Regions from separate parts of the Arthrobacter sp. MW3 TE3886 genome, predicted to be linked through region 2. Evidence: riboswitches for the same ligand, from Rfam matches in the RefSeq annotation. Region 2 holds a riboswitch; each other region holds the start of a gene.
What was found. A riboswitch is a leader RNA that binds a small molecule or an ion and turns the genes downstream of it on or off. The one in region 2 is predicted to bind cyclic di-AMP.
Positions count from the first base shown of each region.

Region 1: it holds a riboswitch for cyclic di-AMP, as region 2 does, so the genes downstream of both, ABH915_RS03905 (hypothetical protein) here and ABH915_RS04850 (NlpC/P60 family protein) in region 2, are expected to answer to the same signal.
Region 3: it holds a riboswitch for cyclic di-AMP, as region 2 does, so the genes downstream of both, ABH915_RS13645 (hypothetical protein) here and ABH915_RS04850 (NlpC/P60 family protein) in region 2, are expected to answer to the same signal.

Region 1 covers NZ_JBGCAN010000001.1:829,034-839,003, forward strand. Annotated here, with positions in the region: partial or broken gene ABH915_RS03900 (glycosyltransferase) at 1-294, opposite strand, end outside; gene ABH915_RS03905 (hypothetical protein) at 454-1,269, opposite strand; cyclic di-AMP (ydaO/yuaA leader) riboswitch at 1,271-1,428, opposite strand; gene ABH915_RS03910 (ATP-binding protein) at 1,610-3,220, opposite strand; gene ABH915_RS03915 (response regulator transcription factor) at 3,242-3,982, opposite strand; gene ABH915_RS03920 (hypothetical protein) at 4,225-5,187, shown strand; gene ABH915_RS03925 (winged helix-turn-helix domain-containing protein) at 5,732-6,595, shown strand; gene ABH915_RS03930 (dodecin family protein) at 6,964-7,167, shown strand; gene ABH915_RS03935 (histidine phosphatase family protein) at 7,223-7,750, shown strand; gene ABH915_RS03940 (hypothetical protein) at 7,887-8,438, shown strand; gene ABH915_RS03945 (hypothetical protein) at 8,542-9,195, opposite strand; gene ABH915_RS03950 (TetR/AcrR family transcriptional regulator) at 9,213-9,875, opposite strand; gene ABH915_RS03955 (YhgE/Pip family protein) at 9,872-9,970, opposite strand, start outside.
Region 2 covers NZ_JBGCAN010000001.1:1,036,097-1,046,066, forward strand. Annotated here, with positions in the region: gene ABH915_RS04820 (cold-shock protein) at 1-377, shown strand, start outside; gene ABH915_RS04825 (DUF3027 domain-containing protein) at 386-988, shown strand; gene ABH915_RS04830 (MFS transporter) at 1,033-2,352, shown strand; gene serC (phosphoserine transaminase) at 2,414-3,544, opposite strand; gene ABH915_RS04840 (metal-dependent transcriptional regulator) at 3,890-4,585, shown strand; cyclic di-AMP (ydaO/yuaA leader) riboswitch at 4,736-4,950, shown strand; gene ABH915_RS04845 (M23 family metallopeptidase) at 4,955-5,776, shown strand; cyclic di-AMP (ydaO/yuaA leader) riboswitch at 5,900-6,083, shown strand; gene ABH915_RS04850 (NlpC/P60 family protein) at 6,379-7,137, shown strand; gene ABH915_RS04855 (HNH endonuclease) at 7,357-7,857, shown strand; gene ABH915_RS04860 (molybdenum cofactor guanylyltransferase) at 7,956-8,627, shown strand; gene ABH915_RS04865 (DUF6457 domain-containing protein) at 8,649-8,936, shown strand; gene ABH915_RS04870 (molybdopterin molybdotransferase MoeA) at 8,933-9,970, shown strand, end outside.
Region 3 covers NZ_JBGCAN010000001.1:2,994,921-3,004,890, forward strand. Annotated here, with positions in the region: gene ABH915_RS13610 (efflux RND transporter permease subunit) at 1-270, shown strand, start outside; gene ABH915_RS13615 (serine hydrolase) at 283-1,368, opposite strand; gene ABH915_RS13620 (dihydrofolate reductase family protein) at 1,522-2,079, shown strand; gene ABH915_RS13625 (phosphatase PAP2 family protein) at 2,201-3,010, shown strand; gene ABH915_RS13630 (DedA family protein) at 3,013-3,756, shown strand; gene ABH915_RS13635 (response regulator transcription factor) at 3,762-4,439, shown strand; gene ABH915_RS13640 (sensor histidine kinase) at 4,432-5,439, shown strand; gene ABH915_RS13645 (hypothetical protein) at 5,586-6,275, opposite strand; cyclic di-AMP (ydaO/yuaA leader) riboswitch at 6,280-6,482, opposite strand; gene ABH915_RS13650 (hypothetical protein) at 6,685-6,933, shown strand; gene ABH915_RS13655 (cation:proton antiporter) at 6,930-8,135, shown strand; gene ABH915_RS13660 (DNA alkylation repair protein) at 8,217-8,936, opposite strand; gene ABH915_RS13665 (glycoside hydrolase family 16 protein) at 9,281-9,970, shown strand, end outside.

The DNA of each region.
Region 1 (9,970 bases), 210 kb from region 2:
GATCCGGAAGGAGTGCGGGAAGGCGCCGAGCAGGTAGGCGTGGAGCCGGCGCAGGCAGGCTTCGAGGTCCCGCTCCTCGTTGAAGACCGGGATAGTGACGTCCAGCAGGGGCGTGCTGGCGCGCGTATCGATGGCTGTGCGCCGGGCGCCGGGGCCGGTAAGCGCCCCGGCGAACGGGTCCGGAGCGGGCGCGTCGGCCAGCGCAAGCCCCGGGGATGTCTCGGGTGCCGCCGGGCCGGCCGGCGTCCCCGCGGTGCGGGGCAGGGTTCCTGTGGCCTGGTCTGTGAATGTCATGGCTCAACTTTCCCGGCGGCCCATATGAGGGCTTTAGGGTCAAGCTGTGCTGGGGCTGTGGAAGTCTGGGCTGTCGGGCTGCTCCGGCCGTGGAGACGCAAGGAGGCCCCGGATCCGTGTGGATCCGGGGCCTCCTTGGCGGGGCCGGTTAGTGCCGGTTTAGTACCAGTTGTGTGCGTAGTGGAAGTTCAGGGCGCCGCAGGGGGAGCCATAGCGCGACTTGACGTAGTTCAGGCCCCAGTTGATCTGGGTCCGGTAGTTGGTCATGTAGTCGGCGCCGGCGCTCGCCATCTTCGTGGCGGGCAGGGACTGGACCACGCCGTAGGCGCCGCTGCTGGCGTTCGTCGCGGTGGTCTTCCAGTCAGATTCCTTGGTCCACAGCTTGTGCAGGCACTGCATCTGGCCAGGTGCCCAGCCATAGCGGCCCAGCTGGGACGCGGCGTAGGCCTGGGCCCCGGCAGGGTCGTCAATTGCGACCGGTGCCGGTGCGGGGGCAGGAGCGGCTGCCGGTGCGGGTGCCGGTGCGGGTGCGGGTGCGGGAGCGGGAGCGGGAGCTGCCGCGGGAGCCGGAGCAGGTGCGGGAGCAGCGGGGGCGGGGATCAGCGCTTCGGCTGCCTTAACCTCGGAGATCTGGGGAGCCACGTTCTTTTCCGCCGGAGCGGTCGGCCCAGCCACCTGGACCCGCTCGAAGTTGAGCTTGGCCAGCGGGTCGGCGATCGTGGCCGTCTGGCTCGCAACGTTCGCCGTGTGGGCGCCCGGCTCTGCCGCCTGGCTGGCGGCGCCGCCACCCAGCAGCAGCGCGCACGCGGCGGTGACGACGGCGGCACGGCGGCCGGTTGTACCGAGTCCGGCGGCGAACCGCGACAGGGCGGATGCCCGTTTGGCCGGTTCGGCGCGGTGGCGCGACTTAGCTGCGCCAACTGAGCGGGAATGCGAATCGCCGTCAGGGCGCGTTTGTACCTGGAATTCAGTCATGGTGGCCTCTCAACGCCGGCGGAGTTAGCTGTCGGGTTCGGATGAGGTCATCCGGCCGCACGGAATATCACGTGTCGGCTTCACCCCGAGGGCGCATGAATGCAGAATGCCCGGGAACTCTGGGTCCCCCGCCTCTGCCTGGTCCAGCGGAATCCGGGAAGCGGCAGAGTTTGGCGTCCGTCCGGATATGCGGCACCGATGGCGGCGCACTCTAAAGACGCTACAGGACCCAACCGCTTAAGTCACATTTTGGTAACAGGAATCACAGGGCCGGGGTGGCGGGTTGCGCCGGATTGACCAGACGTCCGGTCCCGGGTCCTTGCGGCGCCGGCCGCGCCGTCTATGCCGACGGCGGCGCGGCGGGCAGCCGCACGGCGAACTCAGTGCGCCCTGGCCGGGACGTGACCTCGACGGTTCCTCCGTGGGCCTCCACGATCGACTGGACGATGGACAGGCCCAACCCGCTGGTGCCTTCGGAAGTCGGCGCAGCGGTCGCCGTGCCCTGGCCGCCGCGGCTGCCGGAAACGGCGCCGGAAGGCGGGCGTGCGGCGGCCCCGGACCCGACCCCCGCCGTCGCGACCACCGAACTGGCGGGGAGGGCTGCGGGACTCGACGCCGGATTGGTGCGTGAGGCGTCGGCCCGGGCGAAGCGGGCGAAGACCCGGCCGATAAATTCCGGGGCGATGCCGCTGCCATTGTCTGTCACGGTGACCACGGCACTGCCGTCAGCCGAGCGCATGACGCCCGTGACCACCTTGGTCCCGGGTTCGGTGTGCTTGCGCGCATTGGACAGGAGGTTGGCGAGGACCTGGTGAAGCTGGGTCGCATCACCGCGCACCACCAAGGGCTCGTCCGGAAGTTCGAGCTGCCAGATGCGGTCCGGGGCCATGACTTTCTCATCGCTGACCGTCTCGATGGCCAGTTGGGTGAGGTCGACGTCGGAGATCTTGAGCGGCTGCCCCTCGTCCAGACGCGCCAACAGCAGCAGGTCCTCCACGAGCGTGGTCATCCGCTCGGACTGGCTTTGCACACGGGCGAGGGACCTCTCGCCGTCGGGGGTGAAATGCTCGGTCATTCGCATCAGCTCCGTGTAGCCGCGGATGGCCGTAAGCGGGGTGCGGAGTTCGTGCGAGGCGTCGGCGACGAACTGCCGGACCTTCATCTCGCTCTCCTGCCGCGCTTCGAGGGCGTTGGAGACGTTGTCCAGCATCTTGTTCAGCGCGTAGCCCACGCTGCCCACTTCCGTTCCGGGATGGGCCGCCGACGTCGGGACGCGCACCCCTAGCGCCACCTCGCCGGCGTCCAGCGGGAGGCGGGAGACCTTGGTGGCCACCTCGGAGAGCTGTTCCAGCGGCTTCATGGTCCGCCGGATCAGGGCCGTGCCGGCGAGCCCGATCAACACGAGCCCGCCTGCGGACACCACCACCATGGTCCAGACCAGGGAGGTCAGGGTGTTTTGCTTTTCTGCCAGCGGGAGTCCGGTCACAATCACGTCGCCGTATGGCGCACGCGCGGCCGTGAGCCGGTAGGCGCCGGCCGAAAGGGTCCGGTCCACGGGCACACCGTTTGGGGTGAGGGTCAGGAGAACCTTGTTGTCGGCGGGGGAGAGGCTCTTGACCGCGCCGTCCCCGGCCAGGAAGCCGGCCCTACTGACTTCGTCGTCCAGTATCCGGGCGTTAAGCGTCCCGACGCCCTGTCCCCGGGCTTCGAGGGGGTCGGGGCGCCTGCCCGAATCGTCCGAGGAGGGCCGGCCGAACTCGCTCGAACGGTGGGAGGCCTGGTCCAGCTGGGTGTCGAGTTGCCGGGTGAGGAAGAGGTCCATGGAGGCGTAGCTGAACAAGCCCACAGCGCCGCAGATGGCCACGAGCAGCGCCATGGCAACCAGGACCAGCCTGGTGCGCAAATGCCACGTGGACGGGTTGCGCCAGTCGCGTCCGGGGACGCGGGTCATGCCAGAAAGTGAGGGCACGGATCAGTCCGCCGGTTTCAGGACGTACCCGGCTCCGCGCACCGTGTGGATCATGGGAGCGTGGTTGGCGTCGACCTTCTTGCGGAGGTAGGAAATATACAGTTCCACGATGTTCGCCTGCCCGCCGAAGTCGTAGTCCCAGACGCGGTCCAGGATCTGGGCCTTGCTGATGACCCGTTTCGGGTTTTCCATGAGGTAGCGCAGCAGCTCGAACTGCGTGGCGGTCAGGTGCAGTTCCTCCCCGGCCCGGGTGACTTCGCGGGTGTCGACATTGAGCACGAGGTCTCCCACCACGAGCTCGGCGGTGTCCATGGCGGCCACCCCGGAGCGCTGGACCAGCCGGTGCAGGCGCAGCAGCACCTCTTCCATGCTGAACGGCTTGGTGACGTAGTCATCGCCGCCGGCTGCCAGCCCGGTGATGCGGTCCTGGACGGCATCCTTGGCCGTCAGGAACAGCGCCGGCACCTCCGGCGCGAACGCGCGGATCCTGCTCAGCAGTTCGACGCCGTCGAACCCGGGCAGCATCACATCCAGCACCAGCACATCCGGGCGGAACTCCTTGGCCAGCCGGACGGCGCCGGGCCCGTCCTCGGCCACGGCCACGGACCATCCGGCCATCCGCAGGCCCATGCTCATGAGTTCGGAGAGGCTGGGCTCGTCATCCACCACGAGGGCGCGGATGGGGGAGCCGTCCGGATGCGTGAGCTGGGGAAGGTTGTTGGTCATGGAGTGCGAAGTGGCCATGGGACAACTCTCCGATCTGCCGGTTAGGCGCGGCTTTGGGGACCCTGTGCGGCACCTGTGAATCCCAGCCTAGCGAGCTGGACGCCGTTGCGGGACCGTACAGGCGGCGACGGCCGCGCTCAATCCGCCCTTTCCCGTCAGGCCCGAACGTCACAGGCCGGGCTGTCGGCCCGCACAGCCCAGGCACAGGATCGCTCACCACTCTGGGGTGAACACCGATCCGCACCCGAAGGAGAAACACCATGAGCGGTCAGCGTCCCGGAGCCGGTTCCGGACCAGCCCCCGTACCCGCCCCCGCGCCCACAACCGGCGCAACAACGGCGCCCGCGCCCGTGACGGCGCCCCGCGCTGCCTGGCAGCACGACGCCGGGCACTCCGACGCCGGGCACTCCGACGCCGGGCACTCCGACACAGGGCAGCCGGCAGTGGGCCCAGCTGCCGGCTGGGGCGCGCCCCCGGTCTGGACGGTTCCAGCGTCGGAACCGGCCTGGGGCATGCCCCGGCAGGAGCCTCCTGCGACTGCGGCGGCCACAGGCTGGGGCGCGCCGGGAACTTCCGCCAAGACAGCCTCGGCGTCGAAGCCCTGGACCCTCAAGCGGGGGCTCGCCGTCGCCGGGGCCGCGGCTGTCCTGGCTGTCGGCGCCGGGGCGGGCGTCTATGCCCTGACCTCAAGTGCCACGGCAGCCACTGGTGCCGCCGGCGGGGCGGCGGCCGGGGGAGCCGGCGGCCAGGGTTTCGCCCCGGGCGTGCCCGGCTCCGCACAAGACGGTTCCCCACAAGACGGTTCCGCGCAAGGCGGTTTCGGGGGAGGGGGCATGCCGGGACAGGGCGGTCCCGGCGATTTCGCTGCCGGCGGGATGGGCAGCGGGCTTTCGGCGGCCGTGCATGCCGAATACGTGGTGCTGCAAGGAAGCGCCTACACGACGATGGCCGAGCAGCTGGGCACAGTGAGCGAAGTCAGCTCTTCCTCCGTGACGGTCAAGAGCAGCGACGGTTTCACGCGCAGCTATGCGTTGGGCAGCGACGTGGTGGTGAGTAATCTGCAACAGCGGCGCCAGCAGGCAGGCGGCACGGGCACCCAGCTGAGCGTGGCGGACATCGTCGCGGGCGGGACGGTGCGGATCGTGTCGGCCAAGGAAGGTTCCGGCTACACGGCGGCCTCCGTCATGGTGGTGGCGGCGACGGCCACCGGCCAGTCGAACTGATCGCCGCAGCCGGCATTGCCGCCGTGCCTGGCCGGCGGCAATGCCGGCTGCCCACTTCGTGGACCCCCGCGCAGGGAACGGTGGGCAGACCCGGTTTGCCCAACTTGCCGTGCTGTGAATGATTTCCGCGGCTTTGCGCCTTGAGGCCGAATAACATTCGGCAAAGAACACTTCCTGACCTCCCGGTCGGTAAAACACTTGTTATTTTATTGCCGCTGCAGAATTGTGACTTGCGCTACAAATCCTTGATCTGTCTCACTATGTGGAATCCGGGGTCCATTGTTACTTGCACGTTTACATTGTTACGTTGCACACTTCAATTGTGAACAAGAACTCAACAGCACCTGCAGCCGCAGCTTCCTGGATCAGCACACCCGCTGGTACCGAGATGCGCTGTTGTCGAATGCACGCCTAACTTTTACACCCCTAAAGGTTTCTAGGCATTCGCCCCCAGCCCAGAGTCGGGCGCCCCTCCCCAATTTCATTGCGGGGAAAGAAGCATTCGAGCCGCGATGACGGCCATTCACATTGAGGTAAGCATTCCATGTCAGTTGCATCCGGATACGTCCACATCTCCGTCCGTAACGCCAGCAAGGCCGGCCAGGCCTCCGGGATCCGCCAGGGCTTTGGCGGCCGCTCCGCGTTCGCCCCCGCCGGATCCACGGGCAGCTTCCCCGCCCCCGGATATGCAGCGCAGGGCTACAACCCTGACTCCTACGGCCAGCTCCGTGCCGTTCCGCCCGCCCCCGCCACGGCGCCCACCCCCGTGATCGCCCCGGGTGCCGGCAGCCCGGTCCGTCCGGCTCCCAGTGACAATGTCGCCCGCGGCTTCGTGCTGTACATGGGCATCGACGAGGAAACCGCGGCTGCGGCCGGCACCTCCATCGCCAAGCTTGCCCAGGAAATCCGGGCCTACGCACAGTCGCTCGTGGCCGGCGCCGAAAGCTACGCCGCCGTCGCCGTCGCGCCGGCCAGTGCACCGGGTTCCGCCCTCGACGTCGTCCGCTCGACCTTCGGCGACCCCACCGCAGGGGCCCGCCAGCGCACCGAGACCGCCCGCCTGCAGCAGCCGCAGGATCCGCGGCCTTCCGGCGTGCTGATCGACCTCGCCCGCCGCGAGGTGCACCTCGACGGCGAATCCCTGAACCTGACGTTCAAGGAATTCGAGCTCCTGAACTACCTCGTGGAGAACGGCACCCGCACCGTTGGCCGCGACGAGCTCCTCGAAGGCCTGTGGCGGAACGCCGAAGAGGTCCCGAACGAGCGGACCATCGACGTCCACATCCGCCGCCTGCGTTCCAAGCTCGGCCGCCTCGCCAACACCGTGCGCACCGTGCGCGGCCAGGGCTACCGGTTCTACGAGCACCCCGAAGTGGTTGTCTGGGCCGCTCCGGAATACTCGATCTAGCTTCTTCCTTGCCGTAAAGCGTCCGTTCCCTACTTGTAGGGGGCGGGCGCTTTCGCTTTCGCGGTGCCCGTTTGACGCGCGCAGCACGGCATTTTGCCGTGCCTTAGACACCTCCTTCGTTCCTCAGTCGGCGATGCGGCACTACGCAAAACACCGTCCTGCGCGCTTTCGGGATGTGCCGCTGCGCTACAGCGCCCTCACTCTCCGGAACGGGACTTTGGGTGGGCTCGCTGACGGGTATGTGCCTCCGCGGCTGGGTTGTCCTTTACTGCCTCCGAGGCCGCCGCGGGTGGTTTTGGGTGGACTCTGTTGCCTTTCGGGGGTCCGGCGTAGTCTCGGACCGTTGAGCCGACTATTGGGAGGAAAACATGTCTGTTGCACGGATTACTACCCTGAGCGCGAACTCCAAGACCTCGTTTGATGCTGCCATCAAGGAGGGCATCGACCGGGCAAACAAGACCCTTCGCAATGTCACGGGGGCATGGGTGAAGGAACAAAAGGTCGAAATCAGCGACGGCGCCGTCGTTGCCTGGCACGTCGTGCTGGAAGTGACCTTTGTCCTTGAAGACTGAGCGAACGCTGGTGGGATGCGCGCCCGTGGGCCAGCCACCGCACTAGGATTGGGGCATGAGCGCGCATCACATCAAACGGCTGGTGATCATGCGGCACGCCAAGTCCGATTGGCCCGGCGGGGTTGCCGACCACGAAAGGCCGCTCGAAGAACGCGGCCACAAGGACGCCCCCGTCGCCGGAAAGTGGCTGCTCAAGCACGGCGTGGTCCCTGATTTCATCCTCTGCTCCAGCGCTTTGCGGACCCGCCAGACCTGCACGTGGGTGTGCCACGCCCTCGGGGACAAGGCGCCGACGCCCAAGCTCGAGGACGGCCTGTACGCCGCCTCCGCCTTGCGCATGCTGGCCGTCATCAACCACGTCCCGGACACCGTGACCACCCTCATGGTGATTTCACACATGCCCGGTGTGCAGGACCTTGCCATGCATCTGGCGTCGCGAGACTCCGACCACGATGCCTACATGGATGCCGCCACGCGCTATCCGACCAGCGGACTGACCATCCTGGAAACGGAAAAGTCCTGGGCGGAACTGGACGGCCAGGACGCCAAGCTGACCCACTTCAAGGTCCCCCGCGCCAAATAACCGCAGGTCCGCCCGGTGAGGGCTGCGGAATCCATAGCAACCGGCGCCGATCTGCGCTTTACTGATGCTGTTTAGTCATGTGGTTTTTCCAGTGGTTTTGGGGCATCTGTTGCAACCCGGAGAAAAGGTGATCAACGTGGATTCAGGGCAGCTCATAGGAATTATTGTCGGCATCGTCGTGGTGCTAGCGATCGTGGCGGTGGCGGTCATGGTCAGCCGCAAGCGCAAGGTGGCCGCGGACCGGAACCGCGCCGCCGAGATGCGTGAACAGGCCAAGGCCGACGAATTCGCTGCGCGGGAACGCGAGGCCAAGGCGGCCCGTGCCGAGGCCGACGCCCAAGAGGCCGACCTCGAGGCCGAGCGGCTGCGGCAGGAAGCCCGCAACCGCAAGGAGGAGGCCGAAAGCGTCCGCTCCGGCGCGCAGGAGCAACTGCGCAAAGCCGACGAAGTGGACCCTGACGTGGTCACCTCCGAACGCGAAGCCGAAAGCGCGCAAATGCCGACCCGTGGGGATTTGCGCGCCGAGCGGGCCACCGCCGAGCCAGCAGCGGGCACCCCCGTCCCCGGCCAGCAAGCGTCCGGCGAGCAAGCGTCGGCCGACCAGCGCAGCCGCGAGGACGTCACCCGGACCGACACCACCCCGGGCCCGGATGCGGCCCCCCGGGAAGACAGGCCGCGAAACCTCTGAGCCGAACCTCTGAGCCGAACCTCTGAGCCGAACCCCTGAGCTGCCTCCGGGCGGAAACTCCTGAGCTGAGCCGCTCCGCGGTCAGGGTGGCGGTGCGCGGAACTCAGCGGCGGGCGGAGGCCCGGGCCGGTGATTTGGGGGCAGGTGCCTTGGCCGGAGTCTTCGCCGCGGGCTTGACTGGCGCCTTCGCCGCGGGCTTGGCCGGCGACTTGGCCGCGGGCCGGGCAGCCGCCCGCGGAATCGCCGGACGGGCGGCGGTGCCTCTCGGCGTCGGACGCGGCGCGGAAGGCCGCGGGTTCGCGGACCTGGACCCCGCGCCTCGCGCGACGGGCGCCGGGCGGCGCCGCGGAGCCCGGCCCGGGGAACGCCGGCCGTGGCTCCTGCCGGGCAGGACAGTGCCGGCGAACAGCAACAGTAAGGTGACGGCTCCGGCGGCCGCGGCCAGATAGAAGTACAAATCCGGATGCTCGGAATCGACGCGCGTGGACAGGGCATCGGGATCGGGGTTGAAGGCCAGCCCCCACTGGCGCAGGAAGGCGACCCCGAACGCGATGAAGAGGATGCTGCCGACCCCGCTCGCGGCCAAAGTCTTGTGCCGGCGCCTGACCACCACCTCCGCCACGCAGGCCACATAGGCCGTGGCGGCAGCCCCGACGAACCACACCAGCACCCACTCGTGCAGGGTGATTCCGGTCAGGACCAGAAGTGCCAGGGCAGTGAGGAACGCTCCGATGGCGACTTTCCCACTGGTACCCATGTGACGCATGTGAACAATCATGCCTGAGTGGGCGGCTGCTTCACGACGTAGCCGCGCATGGAGGCCATGATTGCGGCCACACTTTGCTCCCTGGTCCGCTCCGGGTTGTACGTCTGGCGGTCCAGGCCCACCACGAAGCAGGCCCCAAAGATTGCCGTTTCCAGGCTGCCCCGGGATACGCCGGAATCCACGGGATAGACGGCGGCGACGCTGTCGATGGCAGAGCCGATCACCGCGAGCAGGCGCCCGCGGAGCTCGGCGAAGGTGTCCTGCCATTCGCTGGGGGTGCGCCAGTTTTCGCTGACCCAAAGCCGGGCGAACGACGGGTACTCGGCCATGAAGTCCATGGCCTGGCCGATCACCTCCTCCATGGCGGCGAGGGGATCGGCGGAGTCGTCGCGGACACTCAAGAGCCGTGCCAGGAGGATGTCCACGCCGTGGCGCAGCAGCTGGGCGATCAGGTCCGACTTGCTGCCAAAGTTGTAATACACGGTGCCCTTGGACACCCCGGCCGCCGTGGCGATCTCGTCCACTGTCACGCCCGCCGCGCCGCGCTCGCCGATCAGTTCCATGGACGCCTCGAACAGTTTCTGTTTTGTGGCGTTCGTGCGGGCAGGGCGGAGCTTCTTCCCGGCGTCCCCGGAACCTGTCAGGCTGCCGCCGCTGGGGCTGGTGGTCATACGGCGATCTCCGGTTTCAGCGTCTTGAGCGTCCAGAATTTGTTCTTTCGGACGGCAACGGTCGACATTGCCAGTCCCAGCAAAGTGTAGCCAAC
Region 2 (9,970 bases):
CCGGCAAGGTCAAGTGGTATGACAAGGAAAAAGGCTTCGGATTCCTCGCGGGCGAGGACGGCCAGGAAGTCTTCCTGCCCAAGTCCGCGCTGCCCGAAGGCATCACGGAGCTCAAGGCCGGCACGCGTGTTGAATTTGGTGTAGCCGACGGGCGCAAGGGTGCCCAGGCGCTGGGCCTGCGCGTGCTGGACAAGACGCCGTCCATCGCCAAGGCAAAGCGGCCCAGTGCCCGGGACCTTGCCCCGCTGGTCCAGGACCTCGTCAGCGTGCTGGACAACCTCTCAGGGACCCTGTCTGCGGGCAAGTACCCGGAAGGCAACAAGGGCAAGGCGATCGCAGCGGCCCTCCGTAAGGTTGCCGACGAGCTGGACGTATAAGGCTTTTGATGACTCAGGAACCTGATCAGTTGCCGGCGCCGGATGCCGGATCCACAGCGCCCGCCGGGGCCAAAGCAACCGGCCCCAAGCAGGGAATCCGCCCGCGCGCCGGCGTGCCCGTCTGGCGCACCGGCAAGCCTGACGCTTTCCTGGCCGCCGCCGTCGACGTCGCCCGCGCCGCGGTGGAGGGCATTGCCCCCGCCGAGCAGATCGGCGAGCACATCGGTGCCCGCAGCGAGGGCGACCGCCTGGTGACCCACCTCTTCGAATCCAGGCTGCCCGGCTACGGCGGCTGGCAGTGGTACGCCGTGCTGACCCGCAACTCGCGGTCCAAGGTGGTCACGGTGGACGAACTCGGTCTCCTGCCCTCCGAGGACTCCATCCTGGCGCCGGCCTGGGTTCCCTGGGCCGAGCGGGTCCGCCCGGAAGACGCGCAGGCTGACGAGGCCGAGACGCCGTCCGGTTCCGAGGCGCCGTCGCAGGTGTCCGACGCCGACCAGCCGGATGCTGCCGACGCCGACGCCGACGCAGCTGCGATGAACGACGACGACGCCAACGACGACGAACCGAACGACGACGAGCGGGAACGCTCCGCGGGCGAGGCCGACTAGCGGTTGGAAGCGTCCGGGAGAGTGTCTGGGGAGGGCTGGGGCTGATGTCCACGTTCAAATCCCTGCACATCCTGAACTACCGGATCTGGTTCGTCGGCGCCCTTATTTCCAACGTTGGCACCTGGATGCAGCGCACCGCCCAGGACTGGCTGGTGTTCGCCCACCTGACGGCGCACGATGCCGGGGCGGTGGGGATCACGATGGCCCTGCAGCTGGGTCCGCAGCTCTTCCTGGCACCCGTGGCCGGGCTGGTCGCCGATCGGTTCAACCGCAAGCGGCTCCTGGTGCTGACCCAGTCCGCCATGGCGCTGCTGAGCGCGGGGCTGGGCATCCTGGTGGTCACAGGTGCGGCGCAGCTCTGGCAGGTCTACGCGTTCGCCCTGATGCTCGGGGTGGTCTCGGCCCTGGACGCCCCCGTCCGGCAGACCTTCGTCTCGGAGCTGGTCCAGGACGACTACCTGCCCAATGCGGTGGCCCTGAACAGCGCGTCCTTCAACGTTGCCCGGATGATCGGCCCGGCCGTCGCCGGCGTGCTCACGGCCGCCGTCGGGCCCGGCTGGGTTTTCCTCATCAATACACTCACCTTCGTGCCCCTGTTGCTCAGCCTGGCGAAAATCCCGTCGTCGTCGCTGCGCCGGCTGCCGCGTGCACCTGCGGGCAAGGGCAGGATCCGGGAGGGGCTGCGCTATGTGAGGTACCGTCCGGACCTGGTCGTGGTGCTGGTGGCGATCTTCATCGTGGGAACCCTGGGGCTGAATTTCGCCCTGTTCATCGCGGCCATGGTGGGGACGGAATTCGGCCTCGATGCGGGGGCCTTCGGCTTGATGAATTCGATCATGGCCATCGGTTCCGTCGCCGGGGCACTGTTGTCCGCCGGCCGCGGCAAGCCACGGCTGCGGGTCATTTTCGGGGCGGCCGCCGCCTTCGGCGTGACCTCGGGCATCGCAGCGATGGCCCCGAGCTACTTCTGGTACGGGGTCGCGCTTGTGCCCGTGGGGCTGTTCGCGATCACCATGATGACCAGCGCCAACGGGTACGTCCAGACCACCACGGAGCCCGTGATGCGGGGCCGGGTGATGGCCCTCTACATGGCGATCTTCATGGGCGGAACTCCCCTTGGTGCGCCGCTCGTCGGCTGGGTGGCAAACACCGCGGGCCCCCGCTGGTCCATGGCGGTCGCGGCCGGCGCCGGCCTGCTGGCGGCCCTGATCGGGCTGGTGTGGATCATCCGCGCGAAGCACCTGCGGCTCCACTTCAACCGCCGCGCCCGCGGGCTGCGGTACTTCCGCGTCGAAAGCGGGACGGGCGCGGCCGGTGCCGGCCGGGACGCGCGGCCGGAGGCACAGCCGGGCGGACGGGCCTGAAACGACGACGGCGCCGTCACGGTTTGGGTTCTGTGCGGCCGTGACGACGCCGGACGCAGGGCTACTTCTTCAGTTCCGCCACGACGAAGTCGATGCACTCGAGCAGTGCCGAGACATCGTCGGGCTCGATCGCCACGAAGGTGGCGATGCGCAGCTGGTTTCGGCCCAGCTTGCGGTACGGCTCGGTATCGACGACGCCGTTGGCGCGGAGCACCTTGGCGATGGCCGAGGCGTCGATTGATTCGTCGAAGTCGATCGTGGCGATCACGTTGGAACGGTCCTCAGCCTTGGCCACGAACGGCGTGGCGTATCCGGACGCCTCGGCCCAGCGGTAGATGCGGCCGGCAGAGTCCGCGGTCCGGCCGGCGGCGAAGTCCAGGCCGCCGTTGGCGTTGAGCCACTGCACCTGGGCATCGAGCGTCACCAGGGTGGCCAGCGCGGGGGTGTTGTAGGTCTGGTTCAGCCGGGAGTTGTCGATCGCCGTCTGGAGGTCCAGGAAATCGGGGATCCAGCGGCCGCCGGCCTTGATCCGTGCCGCCCGCTCAAGCGCAGCCGGGGAGAACAGGCCCAGCCACAGGCCGCCGTCGGATGCGAAGTTCTTCTGCGGCGCAAAGTAGTACACGTCCGCCTCCGCCACGTCCACGTCCAGCCCGCCCGCGGCCGAGGTCGCGTCCACCAGCACCAGCGAGCCCTCGTCGGCGCCGGCCACGCGCTGGACGGGTGCGGCAACGCCGGTTGAGGTCTCGTTCTGCGGCCACGCGTAGACGTCGACGCCGGCCTCCGCCCGGGCGGTGGGGCGGGTGCCGGGTTCTGCCTTGATGATGGAGGACTCGGCAAGGAAGGGTGCCTTGTTGGTGGCGGAGGCGAACTTCGAGCCGAACTCGCCGAAGGACAGGTGCTGCGCCTTGTTCTCCACGAGCCCGAAGCTGGCAATGTCCCAGAACGCGGTGGATCCGCCGACGCCCAGCACCACTTCATAGCCTTCCGGTGCCCGGAAGAATTCGCTGAGGCCGTTGCGGACCGAGCCGACCAGGTTCTTCACGGGTGCCTGGCGGTGCGAGGTCCCCAACAGCTTCGACGAGGCCGCGGCCAGGGCATCCATCTGTTCCGGCCGGACTTTCGACGGGCCGGCGCCGAACCGTCCGTCCTTGGGCAGGAGGTTGGCGGGGATCGTGATGCTGGTGTCGCTCACAGTGGCTCCAATTTTCGGCTGGTTCGTAGCGTGGCTGGGAGGTGGCGGGAGGGATGGCCACCACGGACACCCCTTTTCATACTGCCTGTTCTATTTTGCCTGACAGCTCCCGGCGATACGGAAAAAGGCCTGTCATAGTCCGGTCATTGAGACACCAGGGGACGGCTGGCCGGCTGGGGCTGAGGCAATAGCTCCAGCCCGATCGAAAGATTATCCGGAGTAATTCAAAATAGGCTAGGCTGGCATGCGAACGTACGGCGGTTCCCGCCAGGGCGCATCCTGCATGCAGCCCGCACGCGGTACGGTGGGAATGACGCTAGGACTGCGCTCGAGGAGCTGAGCTGAATGACGGATCTGATCGATACCACGGAGATGTATCTTCGGACCATTCTGGAACTTGAAGAAGAAAACATCGTTGCCCTCCGCGCCCGCATCGCCGAACGGCTCCGCCACTCCGGTCCCACTGTGTCCCAGACCATCGGCCGGATGGAGCGCGACGGGCTGGTGGTTGTTTCCGGCGACCGGCACCTTGAGCTGACGGAAACCGGACGGAAACGCGCAATCGGCGTCATGCGCAAGCACCGTCTGGCCGAACGCCTCCTCGCGGACGTGATCGGGCTCGACTGGGCCTACGTCCATGAGGAAGCGTGCCGCTGGGAGCATGTCATGAGCGAACGCGTCGAGCGCAGAATCTTCGAGATGCTCGACCACCCGACAGTCTCACCCTACGGAAACCCGATTCCAGGGCTTGCGGATCTTGGCGGCGTGCCCAACGGCGCCCCCGTGGACAGGGCCGTGAACCTGCTGGAGGCCATGGCCGGCTACGGTGTGAGCTCCCGGGTTACGGTCAACCGGCTCGCGGAGCCGATCCAGGTGGAACCGGAGCTTCTGGCCCAGCTCGACGAGGGCGGAATCAGGCCAGGCGCGCTGGTCTCGCTGGAGCGGGTGGGGGAGTACATCTCGGTCCGCGTCCCCGATATCGAAGGTGCCCTGGAGCTGCCGCCCGAGGTAGCCGCACACGTCTTTGTAACAGTCGCCTGACCCGCCACTCCGCGCCGGTCATGGGACGACCCATGAGTTGTGCACAATTGCGATTACGGATTTATTACCGGGCGGCTTAATCACCTATAGTTAGTGGCCAGTACCGATACCAAAGCGTTACCTGATCCGAAGCCGAGCCCTGCCAGCGGATCAGTCGCAGAACCACCTCCTGGCAGGGGCGGGGGAACCACTTTCGGCTGCTACTTCGGCAGCCTTGGGGTGAAGTCCGTCAGCGGCAAGCAGCTTCCACCGAAGGATCCCATGGGGATGCCTCTGTGCCTGGCCGCTTGCAACGGCGGACCGGGTCTTTGATCTCTCTGACCCGAATCCGACAGCTAACTCCGCAGGCCATCCAGAGAGGAACCGTTCTTGACCACCCAGACCGCCAGGGGCCGTCGCCGCGCGACCGGTCCCGCTCCGGAGCCGCGGCCCGTCGTCGCTCACACGGCCGAACGCCCGCGTGACGTGCACCGCGATGAACGGCGTCACCGGCGCAGCCCGTTCCGCCAGGTTACGGACTTTGCCGCGGCCAGCGGAGTCGGGCAGAAAGCCGGGATCGCGCTGGCCGCGACTGGTCTGGTTCTCACCGTGACGGTTCCCGTCACGAGCCCGGTGATGGCTTCGAATCCGAGCGGATCCGGCGCGCTCACCGCTGCCGTGCAGCCGGATGTCACGGCTGCCGCCGCCGCAAAGGTTGACTTCAACCGCACGGCCGTCACCACGAAGGGTGATCCGGACGGGAAGCTCAAGCAGTTGCTGAGCGCCCAGTCTGTGGGCACCATCACCCGCGCGGCATCGGCGGGCACCCTTGGTGCGCCGCTGGACCAGCTGGTCACGGCCTCACCCTTCGGCTACCGCGTCAGCCCCATCACTGGGGGCGCGGGGGAGTTCCACCGCGGCCAGGATTTCGCCGCCCAGTGCGGCACGGCGGTCCACGCGGCCGCCAGCGGCACCGTGACCTTCAACGGTTGGCATCCCTTCGGCGGCGGAAACCGCGTGGTCATCGATCACGGCAACGGCCTGGAGACCACGTACAACCACCTGTCCTCGGCCTCGGTCCAGGTTGGCCAGAAGGTTTCCCGCGGTGACGTCGTCGCCATGAGTGGGACCACCGGCGCCTCCACGGGCTGCCACCTTCACTTTGAAGTGATGGTCAACGGCGACGTCGTTGATCCGCTCGGCTGGCTCTAGACAAGACGATGGGCTGCTCTCAAGTTCCCGTGACACGCCGTGATCTGAATGTGACATTGAATCCGGACTGCTGTAGGGTTTGAAGCACGCCAACTTTTCCGAAGTTGGCGCTCTTGAGTGGATTGCCTAGCTCTGCCACCGCTCAAGGTCCGTTCGCATTACATCGTCTGGCAGGGGCGGGGGAACCAATTTTGGCCTTCGAAAGAAGGCCTTGGGGTTAAGTCGCAAAGCTTCCCAGGAAGCAGCGCGGCCGGGTGACTCCCATCCGAATCCGACAGCTCACCTCGTAGGCATTGGGAGAGGCTACTTTCGTGTCTTCACGCCACAATTCTGCGCGCATGCGCACCGGCGAGGCTCTGTCGAGCCCGCTGGAATCCACATCACGTGACGCCCTTGCCGGCGTCCGGATTGGATCACGTTCCGCAGGCTCAATCTCTACCGAGCCCGGACAGCATGCAGTTTCCGCTTTTGGCGCGTCTTCGCAGTACACCCTTCGCTAAGTAACCCATTTCGGGGCGATCCGGCGTACCCCCAAGATGCCGGAGCGTCCTCAGCCCGTGCCCGAAAGCGCGCGGTCCAAGGATCACGAAAGAGAGAACTTAATGACTACTCGTGCAAACGTTGCACGGCACCGCGCCGAGGTCACCAAGACCAACTCGCTGGCTGTTATTGCTAAGGCTGTCGGCGACAACGCCGGCGGCGTGGGCCGTCAGGCCGCGGTCATCGCCGCAGCTTCCGGTCTGGTCCTGACCAGCGGAATCGCAGCCAACGCTGCTGAAACCAATGTTCAGCGCGAATCCACCTCCGCTTCGGCCCTGGAAGTCCAGTCCGCAGCTCCGGCCACCATCTCGGCCGCTTCCACCATCGCGATCTCCTACGAGAAGCCCGCAGTGACCACCACGCCGGCTCCCGTAGTCGAGGCACCCAAGCCCGTCGTGAAGGTCCAGGACGCTACGGCCTCCCGCGCCGGCGGCACCGAGCTTGGCGTCAGCGGCGGCGTCGCTGCCCAGGCTCCGGCCGGCATCGGAAGCGGCGCTGGCGCGACCATCGCCGCCGCTGCCTACGCACAGATCGGCGTGGCGCAGGACTGCACCGCCCTCGCCACCAACGCACTGGCCGCGGCCGGCATCCACTACCACGGCTGGCCGGCAGGTTACCTGTCCCTGGGCCGCACCGTGAGCGCCGGCGAGGCACGCCCGGGCGACCTCGCCTACTACCAGAACGGCGGCGTGGGCATGGCTCACATCGCGGTCTACGTCGGCAACGGCATGGCAGTGCACGGCGGCTGGAACGGCGGCACCACCGCGCTGTACAGCGTAAACGTCGGCTCCGGCCCGGTATTCATCCGCGTCGGCGCCTAAGCACGAACCCCAGCTTTTCGAAAGACCCCCGCCTGCAGGCGGGGGTCTTTTGCGTTGCCGCGCAGTGAACTTTCCGCGCCGGGGACTGCGCCGGCGAAAAAATATTCGGTGATCCGGCACTTGAGTGTTTACTCTTGTGTTGTCGATCCATAGCCCGACCATGCAGAGGGCAGCCGGCCCTCGTGCCGCTGGCGGGTGCGGCCGTGAAGAGGTATGCGGATGCGCACTCTCGTTCTGAATGCTGGATATGAACCGCTGGCGGTCATCACCTTCCGCCGGGCGCTCGTCCTTGTCCTGACCGGAAAGGCCAGCGTGGTGGCCGAAGGGGACGACCCTGTGGTCGGCCCCCAGGACATTTTGGGCCGCCCGTCCGTGATCCTGCTGAACCGCTACATCCGGCCCAGGTACAACACGATGACTGCGGTGAGCCGCCGCGGCGTGCTGCGCCGGGATGCCCACCGCTGCGCGTACTGCGGCAAGGCTGCCCACACCATCGACCACATCCAGCCCAAGTCGCGGGGCGGAGCCGACTCCTGGGAGAACCTGGTGGCGGCCTGCCTGCGGTGCAACAACGCCAAGAGCGACCATACGCCGGCGGAGATGGGCTGGAAGATCGGTTTTGTTCCGGGCCCGCCAAAGGGCGCCATCTGGCAGATCAAGGAACTCGAGAAGCCGACGCCGGCCTGGGATCCGTTCCTGCTGCCTGAATCGGCTGCCTGACCCGCCTCCTGGCCTGCTGCCTGGTCAACTGGTGGGATTGCTGCCGGCGCACGTCACGGCTTGCTCGGCGGCGGCCGGCGCCGCGCTACGCTGAAGCGATGGAGTTCGATGCCATCATTCTCGCCGGGGGACGGGCCTCCCGCCTAGGCGGCGTGCCCAAATCCGGGCTTATCTTCGACGGCGCCACCCTCCTGGAGCGGTCACTGCGGGCAGCGGGCGCGGCGGTGCGCACCGTCGTCGTCGGACCCGACCCCGGGGGCCTGCCCGGCGGCGTCCTGACCTGCCGTGAGGACCCGCCCTTCGCGGGGCCGGCCGCAGCCATCGCCGCGGGCCTGGCTGCCCTGGCCGCCGACCGCGCAGGCCGTCGCGCAGCCGCCGCGCCCTTTACCCTGGTTCTGGCGTGCGACATGCCGCGGTCCGCCGACGCGGTCCGCGCCCTGGCCGAGGCGCTGGCCGCGCCTGCCGCAGGTACTCCGGAACGGGACGGGCCCGACGGCGTCATGGCAGTCTCGGCCGACGGCCGGAAGCAGCCGCTCGCGGGCTTTTATAGCACGGCCGTGCTACAACGTTCCGTCGCCGACGCCGCGTCCCGGAACAGGCTGGAAAACGCGTCGGTCTTCGCCCTTCTTGCTAGGCTGGACGTGCGGGAAGTTCGCGTTCCCCCGGGTTCCACCGACGACGTCGATACCTGGGATGACGCGTCCGCACTAGGGGTATCCGGCAGGATTCCCGACGGCGGTCCGGGCTCCGGCCCGGCTCTGCGCAGCTGAACTCGACCATGGAGGCAAACGGTGAAAAGCCAGGATGAAACGCTGGAAGACTGGTGCCGTGCCCTGCTCCAGGCCCTGGAGCTGGACGACGTTGAGATTGACGTGAATGAGGTCCTCGCCCTGGCCGGCGTGGCCGCCCATTCCGTGGTGCGCCCGGCGGCGCCGCTGACTACGTTCATTGCCGGCTTTGCCGCCGGACTGGCCTCGGGCTCCGGGCAGGCCACGGACTCCGTGTCCATGGAGGCCGCGATGGCCGTGGCCCGCCGGCTCGCCAAGGACTACGCAGCCGCCGAAACTTCCGGGGCATGACGGCTGCGGCCCCGGACGGCAGCGGACCCACTGCCCCTGGCAGAGATGGCGGTGGAGACGGAGTCAGAAACGGCGGTGGAGATGGGGTCAGAGATGGCGGTGGAGGCGGAGTCCGAGATGACTTCGGCGATCCCCGCATCACTGCGGGCGAGGATGCAGGGGGCCGGGACACCGCTGACCAGGATGTAGCGGACCAGGACACCGCGGACCAAGATGCAGCGGGCCAGGATGCGGCGGACGAGGACACCGCGGCGGAGCCGCACAGACACCTGGCCCACACGTGGCAGGAGGCCCGGCAACTCGCGTTCGACTGCGCCGTTCCCATCCCGGCCGCCCCTGTCCCGCTGCGGCACGCGCTGGGCCGGACCCTCGCGGCGGACGTCGTTGCTCAGCAGGACATGCCCCATTACGCTTCTTCCGCCATGGACGGCTGGGCCGTCAACGGCAGCGGCCCCTGGATCCTGGCCGAACCTGGCCAGCGGCTGGCACCGCATCAGGCCAGCCCGATTGCCACCGGCGGGCTCATCCCGCCCGGGGCCAGGGCGGTGTTGCGCAGCGAAAGCGGCATCATCGGTGCCGACGAGGACGGCCTGCCCGTCCTGAAGCTGGGCGGCACCGCGAAACCAGGGGACCCACGCAACGGCGACCACATCAGGAAGGCCGGAGAGGAAGCCGCCGCCGGGGACGTCCTGATCAAGCGCGGCACGGTCCTGAACCCCGCACATCTTGCCCTCGCCGCGCTGGCCGGAAGCGATACCCTTCCCGTGCTCGGCAAGGCCGTGGTGCGCCTCGTCTTCACTGGCTCCGAGGTCGTGACGAGCGGGATGCCGGCACCAGGGCAGGTCCGTGACACCTTCGGACCCCAACTGGCCGCCGTGGTGGGAATGCTCGGCGGGATCTGCACCGAAGAAGTGAAAGTTGGCGACACCTACGCCGAATGGCTCGCGGCGCTGGAGGACACCGATCCGGCCGGTGAAAACCTGCCCGCCGACGTCGTGATCACCACCGGCGGCACGGGACGCTCCGGAACGGAC
Region 3 (9,970 bases), 2.0 Mb from region 2:
CGCGCCCTGGTGATGCGCGGGGCGGCGGAGCGGCTCTCGCCCATCCTCATGACCACCTTGGCCACCGGGCTGGCCCTGGTACCCCTGGTGGTCATGGGCAACATCCCGGGCCATGAAATTGAACACCCCATGGCCGTCGTCATCCTGGGCGGCCTGGTCACCTCCACCCTGCTCAATCTGTTCATCGTGCCCTCGCTCTATCTCCGGTTCGCCAAGTCCAGGAAGACCACGGAGAGGGAACGGGCTGCCGCCGGGCCGGCGACCGTCTGACGGTGGCCAGACTCAGAACAACGCGGCGGTCACAGTCCGGGTGAGCTGCTGAATGATCTGGGTGCGGGGGCCCATATCGGAGTAATTCTTGCCCCGTGTGTACACGACGAACACGAAGGCCCGGCCGTCCTTGTCCAGGACGGCCGCGTCATGCAGGTTTCCGAACAGCAGTCCGTACTTATGGTGAACCCCTACCCCGGGCGGAACCGCCGGCGGGATCAGTGTCTCAAAGTTGGTGTTCTGCATATAGGACAGGAGCTGGGCGGTGTTGCGGGCATTGAGCAGCTGTCCCGTGTAGAGCAGCTGGAGGGTCCTGGCCATTTCTGCGGGCGTCAGCAGGTTGACCGTGCGGTCGTAGGTGATCCCGATCGACGCGGCGTATTCCGTGATGCCCCGCTGGCCGACCGCCCGCAGGATCAGCGCCCACGAATCGTTGTTGCTCTGCTGGACCATCTGGCGGATCTGGGCGCCGGCCGTCGAGGCGCCCATCCGGGCGGTCAGCGAGGCGCGGCCGGTTTCCACGAGGTGGTAATACGCCGACGCGGCCAGGATCTTCGCCGTGCTGGCGGCCACAAACTTGCCTTGGGCCCCATAGCCGTGGACCACGCCGTCGGAGACATCGATCAAGGACACCCCCAGCGCATAGGCGCTGTTGGCCTCGATGATCCCGTTGATCTGGCTGTCCAGTTCCGGGTCAATGGCCGGGACCGCGACGGCAGGCACGGCGGGGAGCTCAGCCGGTTTCCCGGCGGCCGCCGAGACGGTGCCCGCCACGGGCGAAGCAGTTGTGGGCAGGTCAGATGCCGGCGGAACGGTCCGGCCGGCATCGGTGACCGGCGCCGTCGCCGCAGCGGCCGGCGGGTCAGAAGGCAGCCCTGCCTGGACGCCCGCATAGACGCCGCCGGCGGCGACAAGGGCCAGTGCGACGGCGGCCGCCGTCAGATACTGTCTCCGGATCCTCCCCTCACGCCGGGCGAGGGACCGCGGGCCGGGCTGGGACCCGTCGCTTGCCCGGTGCCCGCCGGAGCGGTAGTGGCGCGGCGTCGGCTCAGGCATCCGGACCGGCCCCGTGCTGTTGTTCGAATCGTTCGCAGGCATCGTACTTCCCCGAAGGTGACTGACCGCGGTGGGGCCATAGACTTCCAGCATTCTTCCCGCTTGCGGCATCCCGCGCAAGGGCACGTATCCGGGGAAAAGTGGTTCTGCCATCCAAAGCCGCGGCGTACTGTGGAGAAAACGTGAGGAGCGGACATGCGAAAAATCGTCCTGGCCATGCAGGTGTCCCTCGACGGATTCTTCGAGGGCCCGGACCGCGACATCAGCTGGCACACGGTCGACGACGAGCTGCACCGCCACTTCAACCAACAGTTGAGCACCATGGGCGCCTTCCTTGACGGCCGCGTCACGTACGAGCTGATGGAAGGGTTCTGGCCCACCGCGGACAAGGACCCAGCCGCCGGCCCAGTGATGGCCGAGTTCGCCCGGATCTGGCGGGACATGCCCAAGATCGTCTACTCCCGGACGCTGACATCAGCCGACTGGAACACCACCGTAGTCCGGGATGTGGTGGCGGAAGAAGTGCTGGCCCTGAAGGCGCAGCCGGGCGGGGACCTGGCCCTCGGCGGGGCAGAACTGGCCGATACCTTCCGGCGGCTCAGGCTGATCGACGAATACTGGCTGTACGTCCATCCGGTACTGATTGGCCGGGGCAGACCACTGTTCAAGGCTGCGGACAGCAGAGCCCAGCTCCGGCTGCTGGAGACACGGGCTTTCAGCAACGGAGTGGCGCTGCTGCGCTACGCCGCGTAGCCGGCGCGGCGGCCCCCTGCGGCCATCGCTGCGGCACTTTCTTAAGCATTTCTTAAACGGCTGACGGAAGAGTGGAATTTGTCGCCTGTCCGGGCGCCCTTGTCCCGAGCCGGAGGATCCCATGACTGGACCTGCCCCTGTTAAGCGCGATACGCCGCCGGGCGGTGATGGAGCACTGAGCCGCAGTGGAGTACTGCGCCGTCCCGACGCTGTGCCTCCCACCGCGGGGCCCCGGCTGTGGGCCCTCCCCCAGATCCGCCACTGGCTGGTGCTGGGCATTCTGCTGTCCGCCGCCGTCGTGGCGCTGGGCCTGGCGGCGCAGCTGACCCCCGGCTTTAGCGCCACCGAGCTCGGGATCGATCAGGACCTAAGCCGGCACCACGCCGCCGCCCTGACCGCCGTCGCGATGGCCCTGACCGTCGTGTTTGGCCCGGTGGCGGGCCTCGCGCTGATCGGCGCCACGGCGCTGTCCATCTGGCTGTTCCGCGGCGGCCTGCCCAAGGCGGTTGCTTTCGGCCTCGTGGCATCATCCGGCTGGGTGGCGAGTGAAATCTTCAAGCTCATCGTGGCCCGCCAGCGGCCCAACCCTGCCCTGCTGTTCGATCCCCTGGCGCCGGAAACGGGTTCCAACAGCTTCCCAAGCGGCCACGTGTCCTTTGCGGTGGCACTGGGATTCGCAGTGTACTTCCTGGCCCGCGGAACCCGCTGGGCCAAGGTCACGGCCGCCGGGGCGGCGGCGGTGGCCCTGATCGTAGCCTGGTCACGGCTGTATATCGGCGTCCACTACCCCACCGACGTCGCGGCGTCGTTCCTGGCCGCGAGCGCAGCCGTGGTCTTGCTCGCGGGCCTGTGGAACCGTGTCACTCCGCGGATGGCGGATTGGCGTCGGGCGACATCCGGCAGCCGGCCGCTGGGCGCTGAGGGGAAATGACAATGCCCGCCCTAAACGTTCTTACCGTCCTTCCGGCCGCCCACGCCGCCGGAACACCGTCCCTGCTGGACCCGGCAAACCTGCTCGCCGGGTTGGGTCCGGCCGCCTTGGGTGTGATCGCGGCCATGGTCTTCATCGAATCGGGCGTGCTCTTTCCCTTCCTGCCCGGCGACTCCCTGCTGTTCACCGCAGGCCTTCTGCACCAGCAGCTGCAACTGACGTTGCCCGTGCTGATCGGCGTCGTCACCGCGGCCGCGGTCGCCGGGGACCAGGTCGGCTACATGCTCGGACGGAAATTTGGCCGGCGCTGGTTCAAGGACGACGCCCGGATCCTGAAGACAGCGCACCTGACCACCACGGAGGACTTCTTCCGCCGCCACGGCGGGGCCGCCGTCGTGCTGGCGCGCTTCGTCCCCATGGTCCGGACGTTTGCTCCCCTGACCGCCGGGATCGCGCGCTATGACTACAAATCCTTCACCCTGTGGAATATCACCGGCGCCGCGGCATGGGCGGCCTCCGTGACGATGCTTGGCACCTGGCTGGGGCACTTTGACATCATCGCCAGGAACATCGACGCCATCGTCGTGGCCATGGTGCTCGTCTCCGTCGTGCCGGGGGTGGTGCAGCTCCTCAAACGCCGCCGCAACTCCCGCGGCGCAGCCGCGTCCGCAGCCCACGCCGCCGGCGACACGGCGGAGGAACCCGGGGGCGGATGGCGGACTGAGGAAATGGCCGCGGAAGAATAGCTGACATGACTTCCGCTGAGCTTCCCTCCCTGCTGCTCGTCGAGGACGACGCCGTCCTGGGACCGCTCATCGCCGAGCTCCTGGACCCCGACTACCGGGTCCAGTTGGTCACCAACGGCCGCGATGGCCTCCACCAGGGGCTGACCGGGAGCTGGGACGTCATGATTGTCGACCGCGGGTTGCCCGCCATGGACGGCATCGCCCTCATCACGGCTTTGCGGTCGAAAGGCATTGCCACGCCCATCCTGGTCCTGACCGCGCTGGGCGACCCCGACGAAAAGGTCAGGGGACTGGACGCCGGCGCCAACGATTACGTGACCAAGCCGTTCGACGCCGGCGAACTGGCAGCACGCCTGCGCGCACTGACGCGCTCCTTCCCTCCCCCGGCCCCGGCCCCGGTGGCGATCGGGGACTGGGAACTGGACCCGACGCAGCGTTCCGTCCGTTCCGTCTACGGGCAAACGGTGCCGCTGACCGCGAAGGAAGGCCAACTGCTGGCAGCCCTGGCCGCGGAACCGGACCGCGTCTTCACCCGGGACGAGCTCCTCGCGGCGTGCTTCCACGCCTCGGAGCAGCCCGGCGTGATCGATACCTATGTCCATCACCTGCGCCGGAAGATCTCCAAAGCCGTGATCCGCACGGTGCACGGCCTCGGATACCAGATCGGCGATGCTCATGAGTGACGGCCGGCCGGCACGCGGAAATCCGGACCACTCCGTCCTGCGCAAGGCCTCCCTCAAGGTCGCGCTGCGGATCAGCGCCGCGTGCGCGGTCATGGTTCTCGGGCTGCTCGCCGCCACGGCACTGTACCTCACGAACCAACTGGCCCATCCTGAAGTGCCGCGTTCGGCGGCGGCCGGGGCGGCCTACACATACCTGGATTCCAAGGATGTCCTCGAAGCCATGATCATCGCCGGGGTGGCGGGAATCCTGCTGGCCGGCATCGTCGGGTGGCTCAGCGCGCGCAGCGCCATCCGACCCCTCAGTGAGGCCCTGGCCAGGGAGCGGCGTTTCGTCCAGGACGCGAGCCACGAATTGCGCACCCCATTGACCATCCTGGACACCAGGATCCAGCTGGCCCAGCGCAACACTGTGCCCGGCTCCAGGCAAAGCCAGGACCTGGCCCGGATCCGGGAGGACGCCGCGACGCTGACCGGGATTGTCACCGAACTGCTCCTCGCGGCTACCGCGGAGGCCCCGGCCCACTCCGCACCCCCTGCCGACCTGGCCGATGCTGCCGCCAGCGTCGCCGTCAGCCTCCAGCCGGTGGCAGAGCAGCGGAAGGTGCGCCTGGAATTCTCTGCCGATGCCCGGCCGCTGGCCCGGATCGAGAAGAACTCGCTGCGCCGTGCCGTGCTGGCCCTGGCGGACAACGCCCTGGCCCACACGCCTCCGGGCGGCCGCGTGTCCATCACGACCTCAATCGAGCAGAAGCGCGCCGTGATCACCGTGGCGGACTCGGGGACCGGAATTACTGGCGTCGATCAGGCCCGGATCTTTGACCGGTTCGTGCGGACCGCCAGCACCGGTACTTCACAGGGACAGCGGAGCTTTGGCATCGGGCTGGCCTTGGTCCGGGAGATTGCCGTCGCTGCCGGGGGCACTGTCGAGGTGGCCGCGACCGGGGACGAGGGAACGGTCATGAAGCTGACGCTTCCGCTCAGTGAGAGCGGGAATCCCTGAGGATCCTGTGCCGGAGAAAGGCGGTGCCGCCGGGAGCCCGGACCCCCAAAATGCAGAGACAGAAAAGACCGGCGATCGATTTGCCCCCAAGGGAAATCGATCGCCGGTCTTTCCGGACTGTCTGGCCCCGGTCGGGGCCATGCGGCTTAGGCGCGGACGAAGGTCACGCCGCCGGTCGCGGTGAGCCAGGACAGCGGGTGCACCATCGTCTGGTTCGAGCCGTTCATGCCGCCGCTGACCACCTGGCCGTTGCCGGCGTAGATGCCCACGTGGCCGGACTGGACCACCATGTCACCGGGCTGCGGCGTGGCCACAACGGCTCCAAGGCCAAGGAACGCGCGGGGACCGATGTCGCCAACGGGCTTGCCCGCGGCGCCAAGGGCCTTCTCCACCATGGCGGTGCAGTCCTGGGTGATGCCCACCTGGCTGTAGGCGGCCGAGAGCATGATGGCGTTGCGTCCGCCGGCAGCGGGCGCCGCGGCCGGCGCTGCTGCCGGAGCGGCCTGCACCTGGACGGTCGCCTTGGGCGCTGCCACCGGGGCTGCAGCCGGGGCTGCAGCGGGAGCCAGAGCCGGAGCCGGAGCCGGAGCAACGGGCTGCTCGATGACCGGCGCGGCAACAGAATCCACTGCGGGGCGCTCGAAGCTGATCTTGACGCTTGAATCGGCGCTGACGGGGGCGCTGACCTGTCCGGTGACGTCGATGTTCGACGCCGGAGCGGAGTCACGCTGCACGGGGGCGGTGGCGGCGTTGGCAGCCATTCCGCTGGTCAGGACCAGGCCGGATGCGGCGGCGAGGACGGCGGCATGGCGCGCAAAAGTATTGACTGAAGTCATGAATGTAGCCTCTCCCAATGCCTGCGAGGTGAGCTGTCGGATTCGGATGGGAGGCACCCGGCCGCACTCCCGGGCCCGTCGTGGCGGGCACTGTGCGGCTTCACCCCAAGACCTGCATATCAGCAGGTCAAAAGTGGTTTCCCCGTCTCTGCCGGACGTTGATGCGAGTTACCCCCGGGCCGCGGCAGAGTTAGGCAATCGGCTGGGGAGCGCCCGTATCGGAGACAACAGGCACTCATCAACCGTAGCGCGAACCGCACCCGAAAGTCACATTCAGGTAACGGAGGCGGTGATGGCGTGCCGCAATTTGCCCATAGGGCGGCGGCCGTTTCCGAACATAGGATGATGCCATCAGCACCACCGGAAGCGGAGGCCCGAAATGAACAGCCATTGTGTCGCCATCTGCCAGTTGAGCACTCAGCCCCAAGAGGATTTCGACGTCAACACCGAGCTGCTGATCCTGGACGGCGGGGACGTCCATGTGAGCACATGGGACGCGGAACCGCGCGACGGGGGCTTCGACGAGCACGTCCTGAATGACCGGGTGGACGCGCTCGGGTACATGGTTGTCAACGACTGGGCCTTCCTGGACGGGAAGGCCTACGCAGTAGTGGAACGGCGGTCGGGAACGGTGCCGGCGGGCCGCGGCGAACCGTGACCTTCCTGTCCCTGGCGCTGATCGCCGTCATCGCCCTGGCTGGCCCCCTGCTGGCCCTGCCCGTGCGCTGGCACTTGCCTGTCATGCTGGGTGAGCTGCTGGCCGGCATCGCGATCGGGCGCTCAGGCCTGGCCCTTGTGGACCCCGCGGACCCGACATTCACCCTGCTGGCCAATATCGGCTTTGCGCTGATGATGTTCGTGGCAGGCACCCACGTTCCCGTGCGGGATCCGCACATCCGTGGCGCCCTCGGGAAGGGCTCGCGCCGGGCGATTGTGGCCGCAGCGGCAGCGGTGGTGGTCGGAACCGGCATCGGGCTGCTGTTCGGGACTGGACATGCTCCCCTCTATGTCGTGCTGCTGGCGTCTTCGTCGGCCGCCCTGGTGCTTCCAATCGTCGATTCCCTGCGCCTCGGCGGGCCAGATGTCGTGGACATGACAGCGCAGGTGGCAATAGCCGACACAGCCTGCATTGTGGCGTTGCCGCTCCTGGTGGATCCGCCCCACGCAGTCCAGGCGGCGCTGGGCGTCCTCGTGGTGACCGGGTGCGCGGTGGTGCTCTTTGTCGGCTTGCGCTGGCTGGAGCGCCGGGGAATCCGCCGGCGCGTGCACCGGCTCTCGGAAAGCCGCAAGTTTGCCCTGGAGCTGCGGATCCAGCTGGCCGTACTCTTCACCCTGGCCGGTGTCGCAACGTGGAGCAATGTTTCTGTGATGATGGCAGGCTTTTCCTTCGGCCTGGTGATGGCTGCCGTCGGCGAACCGCGGCGGCTGGCCCGGCAATTGTTCGCGCTCAGCGACGGCTTCCTGGGTCCGCTCTTCTTCGTCTGGCTGGGTGCCTCGCTGACGCTCAGGGACCTGGCCGGACACCCTGACATGATTGCCCTCGGCCTGGCACTGGGGGGCGGGGCCCTGCTGGCGCATGCCGACCTGGCTTTCCTGGGACTCCCGCTGCCCCTCGGGGTGTTGTCGGCGGCCCAGCTAGGCGTACCGGTGGCCGCGGCGAGCATCGGCACGCAGCTTCAGGTCCTGCTCCCAGGCGAGGCCGCGGCCCTGCTGGTGGGAGCGCTGGTCACCATAGCCGCGGGCGCCGTCGCCGGGTCACGGGCGGCGAGGACGTTCGCGCTGCCGGCAGGTGCCGGCGGTAAGTCCGGGGATTCCGGCAGCACCGTCGGGCAGGGCGATCCGGGAGATCCGAAGGGCTGACAGTCCGGATGTCTGAATGTCCGACATGTCTGCGTGCCTAAGTGCCTGAACCAGCCGATCCGGCGGCGAAGGTCCGGATCGTCATACTCCAACGGACGTGAGTTGCAGTTCCGGCCTCCGCTTTGCCATCTCCGCCAGGACCCGGGAGACCGCGTCCCGGACAGCCATGCCGTCGGCGTCGAACTTCCCGCCAGTCTCGCCGAGCACCGCGTTGGCGTGCCGGACAAACCTGTCCCAGTCCCCCGCGCCCGCGCGCAGCGCCAGCAACGGCGAGAGCAGCGCGGCCCGGCGCAGCCAGGCATCCGGCTCGCGCACCCATCGGTCCAGCACGCTGTCGGCCCGTACCCTGGCCAGGACATCGAGTCCGTCCACCAGGGGCCCGACGACGTCGACGGCGAGCGGATCCACAAGGTCCGGCACCCGCGCCTGCCGGATGAACCCCTCCAGCCGGGTGAGGTCGGCGTTGGTCAGCAGCTTCACGTTGTTCTGCAGCAGGACAACGGCGGCCAGCCGGCGCTCGAAAACCGGCGCTGCCCGCAGTTCCGGGCCGTCCAGATCGGAGCCCTCCAGTTCCGGGCCCCACAGTTCGGAACTCAGCGCAGCGACCTCATCACGGGAGAGTCCGGGATAGCGGCGGCCGGCATCGCGGACCGTGCCGCGCACGGCACCCACGGAGGTGCCGTAGAACCGAAGGCCGCTGCCCGCTGGCTCCGTTTCCAGCCGCGCCTGCAGCTGCTCAGAGCGGCGCCAGGAAGCTTCCCGCTGCAGGGAGCGGTCGATGAATTCGCCGGCTTGACTCACAGGTCCATTCTTTCCCCTCCCAGCTCACGGTGGAAACGCGGTGCCAAGCCGTCCTGAGCGGCGGGCGTGGACCGTCCAGATCCCCCGCCGGCCCTGCCTGGCAGGTCACCACTATCTGCGCGGGAGGTTTGCGGGCTGAGGTAACGGTCCGGTAACGTTGGCCGCTGGCCGTGAGGCCCGGCCCGAATGCAGGGCCCCGGACCGCCCCTTCGCAGGGCCCCGTTGCGCCGTTCGGCGTCTGCTCGCCCATGCCTTGCGGCAGGGGCCGGATGAAACTTTCCGCACTATCCGCCGCCCTGGCAGCGTCGGTTGTGTGTGCCAGCCACGAAAGCCCGAGGGGTCCGTTGTTCAAGAAACCGCTGTTCAATAAGTCAACGCTCAATAAGTCAACGCTCAATAAGTCAACGCTCAATAAGTCAACGCTCAATACATCAACGTTCAAAGATGCACGGCCGAAGGCACGCCTCTCGGCACCACAGCTGAGCAAGGTAGCGATTGCGCTGAGCCTGGGAGCGCTGGCCCTGACCGGCTGCAGCGCTGGCCCCACGTCCGGCGCCGCAGCCGTTTCCCCGGCCACCGAGGCCGCGAATTCTGCTGCGGACTCCACGTCCTCGGCGGCAACACAGGCCTCGCATCCTGCCGCGAAAGCCACGGCCTCGGCGGCCGCAACGCCGAAGCCGGCGGCCCCCTCGGCCCCCAAACCTGTTTCCGGCAGGGCCGCTGCACCTGCGGCCCCCGGAGCCGGTGCGGCACCTGCACCGGCCGCCGCGGCAGTCGCCCCGGCAGCTGGCGCACAAGCGGCAGCCGCTCCGGCACCGGCACCGGTAACGGCGGCCGCCGCGCCCGTCGCGGCCCAGGCCGCCGTCGCCGCGACCGGCGACGGGTCCCAGGCCGCCACGGCCCGGGGCTGGGGTGCGGTTGTTGCGGGTGACGAGTTCTCCAAGGCCGGCGCCCCCGACTCCACCAAATGGAGCGTCTTCAAGGGATCCGGACATGCCGGCAAGGGTGTCAGGAGCCCGCAGGCGTGGTCAGTC